DNA from 2 places in the Micromonospora sp. LZ37 genome. Region 2 is predicted to be linked to the other one. Evidence: riboswitches for the same ligand, from Rfam matches in the RefSeq annotation. Region 2 holds a riboswitch; the other holds the start of a gene.

Region 1 (3,759 bases), on a different contig from region 2:
CGGCCGGCGGGCTGCGGCTCACCGCCGGGGAGTTGGCCGCGCTCGGCTGACCCGGTCAGGTGGCGCTCACCCTCCTCGCAGTCCGTTGCCAGGAACCGGTGGTGCACTGGAGGTCACGTGGAGGAGAGGGAGTGCGCAGATGGGCTGGCTCAGCCGGCGGTCCCGGACCGCCGACCCGACCCCGACCAAACTCGACCGGGAGGCGACCCGCGACGACCTGGCCGCGCTGGAGCACTTCGTGACCAGCAGGCAGGGCGTCGAGTTCTATCTCGAACCGGAGACCACCGCCACCGACACCACCGTGGTGGCGATCGCCCACGACGGGGAGTGGATCCGCCGCCGGACCGGCTCGCCGCAGGTGGCCGGGAAGCTGGCGCGCCGGCACGCGGTGCCGCTCTACGAGGCCATGAAGACCGGCTATCCGCAGCGGATGCGGGAGTGGAACCGGGCCCACCCGGAACGCCGGCTGCGCTGACTGGCCCGACCCCGACCTGGGCTCAGGCTTCGACTGCGGCGCGGGCCTCGTCGAGGGTCATCGGGTCGGTGTGGCTCGCGACGTACCAGTGGTGGTCGGGGTCGAGCAGCCGGCGGACCAGCGCCAGGTCGGGGCCGTCGCCGGGCCCGCGCAGGTGCGCCGGTGGCGGGTAGAAGCAGTCGCCGAGCAGCATCACCGCCGAGTCTGGCACCAGCACCACGGTGGAGTCGGGGGCGTGCCCGCCGCCCACGTGCCGCAGTCGGACACCGGTGGGCAGCGTCAGTTCGTCGGTGAAGGTCCGGGTCGGCGGCAGCACTGTGAAGTCGTCCCAGGAGTCCATCGCCAGAGCGCGGGCCCGGAAGCTGGGTCCGAGCCGCGGGTTCGCGCGGACCTGCTCGCGCAGGTAGCGGTGGCTCCACGGGCGGGCCGCCTCGTCCCGCAGCAGCCGCTCCCCGGCGACGTGCCCGACGATCTCCACTCCCGGCCAGGCGCAGGCGCCCCAGACGTGGTCCCAGTGGTGGTGGGTGTAGACCAGCCAGCGCGGTTCGGGCAGCCCGGACATCGTGAGGGCGGCCCGGATCTCCCGGGCGTGCCCCGGGCTGTGGCCCGCGTCGACCAGCACGCTGCCCCGCTCGTCGGTGATCAACGCCACGGCCGGCTGCACGTTGTCGGGCTCCGGGTCACCCGGGAAGATCCAGACCCGGCCGGCGAGCTGGTGGAAGGTCATCTCGGTGGTGCCCCCGATTCCTACCGATCGTCGGTCGACGTTGGCTCCTCGTCGGCCGATCGTAGGCGCTCGACCCGCCCAACGGCTGCCCCACCTGCGGCGTCGGCCCCCGGACGCCTCCGTCGGCCCCTTTGCTCTGCCGCCCCGGAGGCAACGGTGGAGCGCTCCCGGTGTCGCCTCGGCGGCAGCAGAGCAAAGGGGGGTGCGCATCGAGTACGGACATTGTCCGAACTGGTCGAACGGCCGTCAGCGATCGGTGGCGCCCGATCGATGCCGGCCCTGGGCGGGGCCGGGGCCGGCGTTGACCGCGCGCCGAGGGGTGTGGCAGCATTCGCGGCCTGACGGCAGTGAAGGAAGCCGGTGCGATTCCGGCGCGGTCCCGCCACTGTCACCGGGGAGCGATCCCCCCTCGTGAGTCACGGCCGTGTGTCTGCGGTTGGAAGGCCGGGGGTGAGCGTCGATCTGGGAGCCAGGATACTTCGGCCGTCGGAGCTACCCCAGGGCGTGGACACCCGAGGAGGACCCGATGACGCGCAGCGTCTCCACCGTCGACGAGATCCGTCGCATCCCCACCGAGCAGGGCAGCGCGCCCATGGTCGGTCACCCCGCCGCACCGACCACCGGCCGCACCGCCGTGCCGGTGCCCGGTAGCGCCGCCGCGCCCGGAGCCGGCCGCCGCGCCGCCTCCTCCGGCCGCCGCGCTGCCCGCCTCGCCGTTCACCGCTGAGTCCCGCGCCGCGCCGCCCGCGCCCGCCGGCAGCCCGCCGGTGACCCGGTCGGCGACTCGTCGTACCCGCTGAACCGCGCCCACCCCGCATCGCCCGGCCGCCCTCGCGGCGACCCGGGTGTCACTCTCCGGAGCCTTTCGTGCGCATCCTGTTGCTCTCCACCGCCGACACCGACCTCCTCGCCGCCCGCGCCAGCGCCGCCGACTACCGGCTGGCCAACCCCGCCCGGGTCGGCGTGGACGCCGTGCCGGCGCTGCTCGACGGCGTCGACCTCGCCGTCGTACGCCTGCTCGGAGGCCGCCAGGCGTGGCCCGACGGCCTCGCCGCGGTGCTCGCCTCCGGCGTGCCCACGGTCGTGCTGGGCGGCGAGGCGGTGCCCGACGCGGAGCTGATGGCGGCCTCCACGGTGGCCTCCGGGGTGGTCACCGAGGCGCTGCGCTACCTGGTCGAGGGGGGCCCGGAGAACCTCGCCGAGCTGGCCCGGTTCCTCTCCGACACGGTGCTGCTCACCGGCGAGGGCTTCGCGCCGCCCGCCCCCACCCCGGCGTACGGGATCCACGGCGACCACCCGACGCGGACCGGCCGCCCCACCGTCGGGATCGTCTTCTACCGGGCGCACGCGCTGGCCGGGAACACCGGCTTCGTCGACACCCTCGCCGAGGCGGTGACCGCCGCCGGCGGCGACCCGCTGCCCATCTTCTGCGGCTCGCTGCGCGGGCTCGCCCCCGGTGACGGGCCGCTCGACCTCTTCGCCCGCTGCGACGCCCTGGTGGTGACCGTCCTCGCCGCCGGTGGCGCCGTCGCCGCCGTCGCCTCCGGCGGGGGCGACGCCGACGCCTGGGACGTCGGCGCGCTGGCCGCCCTGGACGTGCCCGTCATCCAGGCGCTCTGCCTGACCAGCACCCGGGAGCAGTGGGCGGGCAGCGACGCCGGCCTCTCCCCGTTGGACGCCGCGATGCAGGTGGCCATCCCCGAGTTCGACGGCCGGATCGTCACCGTGCCGTTCTCGTTCAAGCGGATCGACGCCGACGGGCTCTCCGGCTACGTCGCCGACCCGGAGCGGGCCGCCCGGGTGGCCGGCATCGCCGTCCGGCAGGCCCGGCTGCGGCACGTGCCGAACGCCGAGAAGCGGCTCGCGGTGGTGCTCAGCTCCTACCCGACGAAGCACTCCCGGGTCGGCAACGCGGTCGGCCTGGACACCCCCGCCTCGGCGGTGCGCCTGCTCGCCGCCCTCGCCGACGCCGGATGGGACCTGGGCGACGACCCGGTGCCCACCGACGGCGACGCGCTGATCCACGCGCTGATCGCCGCCGGCGGGCACGACGTCGAGTGGCTCACCCCCGAACAGCTCGCCGCCGCCGAGGCGCGCCTGCCCGGCCGGACCTACCGACGCTGGTTCGCCCGGGTGCCGACGCCGCTGCGGGACCGGATGCTGGCGCACTGGGGGGAGCCGCCCGGCCAGCTCTACACCGACGGCGGGGACGTCGTCCTCGCCGGGCTGCGCTTCGGCAACGTGGTGCTGCTGATCCAGCCGCCGCGCGGTTTCGGGGAGAACCCGATCGCGATCTACCACGACCCCGACCTGCCGCCCAGCCACCACTACCTCGCCGCGTACCGGTGGCTCGCCGAGCCGGTGGCCGACGGCGGCTTCGGCGCGGACGCCGTGGTGCACCTGGGCAAGCACGGCACCCTGGAATGGCTGCCCGGCAAGGGCCTCGGGCTGGCCGCCGACTGCGCCCCCGACGCGGTCCTCGGTGACCTCCCGCTGGTCTACCCGTTCATCGTCAACGACCCCGGCGAGGGTACCCAGGCCAAGCGCCGCGCCCACG
Region 2 (3,759 bases):
CGCCGTCCAGAGAGGAGCTCCGGCGGGCGGGGTGGCCGTCGATCCGGGAGGTGGGGTCACCGATCACCCCTTTGTCGCCGGTCGTCGACTTGCGGGGCAGGATCAGCACGGCGAGCGGCCAGTCCCCGTACTTCGTCCGCCTGCCGGCGCCGTAGGACAGCTCGACGTTCCAACTCCCGCTCGACCGCACGCTGACCACATACGCCATCGGCTTCAGGCCGGCGGGCGGCGCGTCGAACCGCACCGGCAGCCGGATCGGCCGGTCCACGGCGTAGCGGACGTCGAGGGCGATCCGCCGGGCGGCGGCGTGCGGGTCGCCGGCGCTCTCCGGCAGGTGCCGCACAATCACCTCGGCCCAGGCTCCCGGGGCGTACTCCCAGCGCAGCGCGGCGGACCGGGGCTCGACGGTGGCGTTGGCGTTCCACCGGGCGGTCCGGCCGTTGACCGGCTCGGCCTGCGTCAGCCCGGCGGTGCCCGCCCGGCCGGCGGCCACCGCGATCTGCTGGTCGGCGCCGAGAGTGATGTCCCGGCCGGCTGAAACGATCCGCAGTTCGGCCGTAGCCGCAGCCCGGGCCGGCCGGGGTGACGTCTGGGGCGCTGAGGCGAGCAGCGCGAGCTGGTCGGTGCCGGTCCGGACGGTCCGTTCGGTCAGGCCGGCGGGGAGCCAGCCGAACTCGGCGTACTGCCGGGAAGGGGTGAAGGCGGCCGGGGCGCGGGCCGGCATGGGCACGGCGGACGGGGTGGACGGCGGCGTGACGGCGGGCCCGACGGGTTCCGGCCGGCCGGTCCCGCCGAGGAGCGCGGGGGCGGCGGCCAGGACGGCGACCACGGCCAGCCCGGCGGCGGCCGCGACGGCGATCCGCCGCCGTCGCACCTGCCGGCGCCCGTCGCGTACGGCCCGGTGCAGGTCCACGGCGGTCGGCGGGAGCGGCACGTCCCGCAGCGGTGCCAGCAGCTTCTCCTCCATCACTTCCCCTCTCCGGTGGTCGCGTAGGTGGCCGTGCCGAGCAGCCGGCGCAGGCTCGCCAGGCCGTGCGAGGTCTGGCTCTTGACCGTGCCGGCGGTGCAGCCGAGGGTGGCGGCCACCTCGTCCACCGGCCGGTCGTGCAGGAAGCGCAGGACCAGCACGGCCCGCTGCCGGGGCGGCACCTGGGCGAGCGCGGCGTGCAGCAGCTCCCGGTCCTCCACCGCGTCGGCGGTCGGGGCGGGCGCCGGCTCGGGTGGCGTGCCGACCAGGCGGACCCGGGACCAGAGCCGGCGCTTCTCGTCGAGGAAGACCCGGACCAGCACGGTGCGGACGTACGCGTCGACGTTGTCCGCCTCGCGGGCCCGCCGCCAGCCGACGTAGAGCCGGGTGACGGCCGTCTGGACCAGGTCGTCGCCACGGTGCGCGTCCCCGGTCAGCTGACAGGCGATGCGGCGCAGCGCCGGCAGCCGCGACGTGACGTACTCGACGTACTCCTGTTCCAGGTCAGCCCGCATCCACCCACCCCGTCCGTAAACGATTCCACCCCACTGACGGGGTCGGCCGCCGTCCAGGTTGTAGCCGGCGCGAACCATTTCGCCGACGCCCCGACCCGGGGCCGACGGCGCGGCCCCGGCAGCGTGGGTCAGCGACCGCCCGACCACCGGTCGGTGTGCAGGGCCTCGGCCAGGGGGCGCTTCTGCCGCCAGCCGTGCCGGGCCAGGTCCGGCACCTCCTCCAGGTGCGTCACCGGGCCGACGCAGAGCCAGGCCACCGGCCGGATGCCCGGGGGAATGCCGAGCAGCCCGGCCAGGAACGGCTCCCGGTAGAAGGAGACCCAGCCGACGCCGAGCCCTTCGGCGGTGGCCGCGAGCCAGAGGTTCTGGATGGCCAGGCAGACCGAGTAGAGGCCGGCGTCGGCGATGGCGTGCCGACCGAGCACGGCCGGGCCGCCCCGGGTCGGGTCGTAGGTCACCACGATCGACAGGGTCGACTCCAGCACCCCGTCGATCTTGATGCGGGCGAACCGGTCGGCGGCCTCGCCGGAGAGGGTGGCGGCGAAGACGTCCCGCTCGTCCCGCACGTGCGCGTGGAAGCGGCGGCGGAGCCCCGCGTCCCGGACCAGGATGAAGTCCCACGGCTGGGAGTAGCCGACGCTGGGCGCGGCGTGCGCGGCGTCGAGGACGCGGTGCAGGGTCTCGTCCGGCACCGGTTCCCCGGTGAACTGGGCCCGGACGTCCCGGCGACGGTGGATTGCGGTGTACAGGTCCATGGCAGGCTCCCGCTGCGCTCGGCCCACTCCCGGCGGGGTGGGCGGTCGACGCGAGGCCGGTCTTCGGACTCCCGGATCGACGCCTGACCGTCCGCCTTCCCAGCCGTACGGCCAGTGGCTGCGCTGCTCGCGCGTGGACGGTGGCTCCCCGGTCACCGCGGCGGGCCCGTGCCGGATTCGCACCGGCTTCCCGATTCTCCCCGCGCCCGCGGGGCACCTCGCATGATCATTGCCATCGGCGATGCTAGCGGCCCGGCACGGCGGAACGGGCATGCGCACCGGGGCTACCACCCCCTACAGTGGCGGGACCCCGAGGCCGATCCGACCGCCGGGGTCGCACACCAACACGGGGGAACCACCATGAACAACCGTGCCCGCGTCGTCCGTACCGTCCTGACGCTGGTCGTCGCCGCCGGCGTCGTGGCCGGCTGCCAGCCGACGGAGGAGAAGAAGCCCGCTGCCGCCGCGTCGTCGGCGAGCACCGCGCCCAGCCCCACGGTCGACGTCGCCGCGAACAGCAAGCAGGTCTGCGACGCCGCGCTCGCGGTGTCCAAGGAGCACTTCGTCGGGATGGCGGACGACGCCATCGCGGCCATCGACAAGCCGGTCAGCGCCAAGGAGGCCGGCGCCAAGGTCCGCGCCCACTACACCGAGCTGGCGGAGGGGCTGCGCAAGGAGGCCGCCCGGGCCGCCGACCCGCAGGTGCGCGGGGCGGTGGAGAACCTGGCCGGCGCGATCGAGAAGCGACTGACCGGCCCGGACGCCACCAAGGTGGAGGCGCCGGACCTGGACCCGACCCTCAAGGCACTGGACACCGCCTGCGGCCGGTGACCCGGACGGCGCCGGCCGCCCCTGGCGTGCCGGCGCCGCCGGAGGGCATGCTGTCCCGATGGCCGTACACGTCGCGCACGACGGACCGGTGACCACGGTCATCCTCGACCGGGCGGCGTCTCGCAACGCCGTCGACGGGCCGACCGCGCGGGCCCTCGCCGACGCGTTCCGCGCCTTCGACGCGGACCCGGACGCCGCGGTCGCCGTGCTCTGGGGCGCCGGCGGGACGTTCTGCTCCGGCGCCGACCTCAAGGCGATCGGCACCGCCAGCGGCAACCGCGTCGAACCGGACGGCGACGGCCCGATGGGCCCCACCCGGATGGCGCTCTCCAAGCCGGTCATCGCCGCGATCTCCGGGTACGCCGTGGCCGGCGGCCTGGAGCTGGCGCTCTGGTGCGACCTGCGGGTCGCCGAAACCGACGCGACGTTCGGGGTGTTCTGCCGGCGCTGGGGCGTACCGCTGATCGACGGCGGAACGGTGCGCCTGCCCCGGCTGATCGGGCAGAGCCGGGCGATGGACCTGATCCTCACCGGCCGTCCGGTCCCCGCCGAGGAGGCGTACGCGATGGGTCTGGTCAACCGGCTGGTCCCGCCGGGTGAGGCCCGGACGGCGGCCGAGCGGCTGGCCGCCGAGATCGCCCGGCACCCGCAGACCTGCCTGCGCAACGACCGCGCCTCGGTGCTGGCGGCC

What was found. Region 2 has a riboswitch for cobalamin ahead of bluB (5,6-dimethylbenzimidazole synthase). Riboswitches for the same ligand answer to the same signal wherever they lie in the genome.
Region 1: linked by a shared signal. The riboswitch ahead of AC5L3Z_RS16085 (hypothetical protein) and the one ahead of bluB (5,6-dimethylbenzimidazole synthase) in region 2 are both predicted to bind cobalamin.

What each region holds. Positions count from the first base shown of each region.
Region 1 is NZ_JCADBL010000007.1:47,412-51,170, forward strand. Features, by position in the region: gene AC5L3Z_RS16070 (aldo/keto reductase) at 1-50, shown strand, start outside; gene AC5L3Z_RS16075 (hypothetical protein) at 140-475, shown strand; gene AC5L3Z_RS16080 (MBL fold metallo-hydrolase) at 498-1,202, opposite strand; cobalamin riboswitch at 1,553-1,682, shown strand; gene AC5L3Z_RS16085 (hypothetical protein) at 1,729-1,929, shown strand; gene cobN (cobaltochelatase subunit CobN) at 2,070-3,759, shown strand, end outside.
Region 2 is NZ_JCADBL010000004.1:105,971-109,729, forward strand. Features, by position in the region: gene AC5L3Z_RS10590 (hypothetical protein) at 1-967, opposite strand, end outside; gene AC5L3Z_RS10595 (SigE family RNA polymerase sigma factor) at 967-1,482, opposite strand; gene bluB (5,6-dimethylbenzimidazole synthase) at 1,611-2,237, opposite strand; cobalamin riboswitch at 2,275-2,473, opposite strand; gene AC5L3Z_RS10605 (hypothetical protein) at 2,598-3,068, shown strand; gene AC5L3Z_RS10610 (crotonase/enoyl-CoA hydratase family protein) at 3,127-3,759, shown strand, end outside.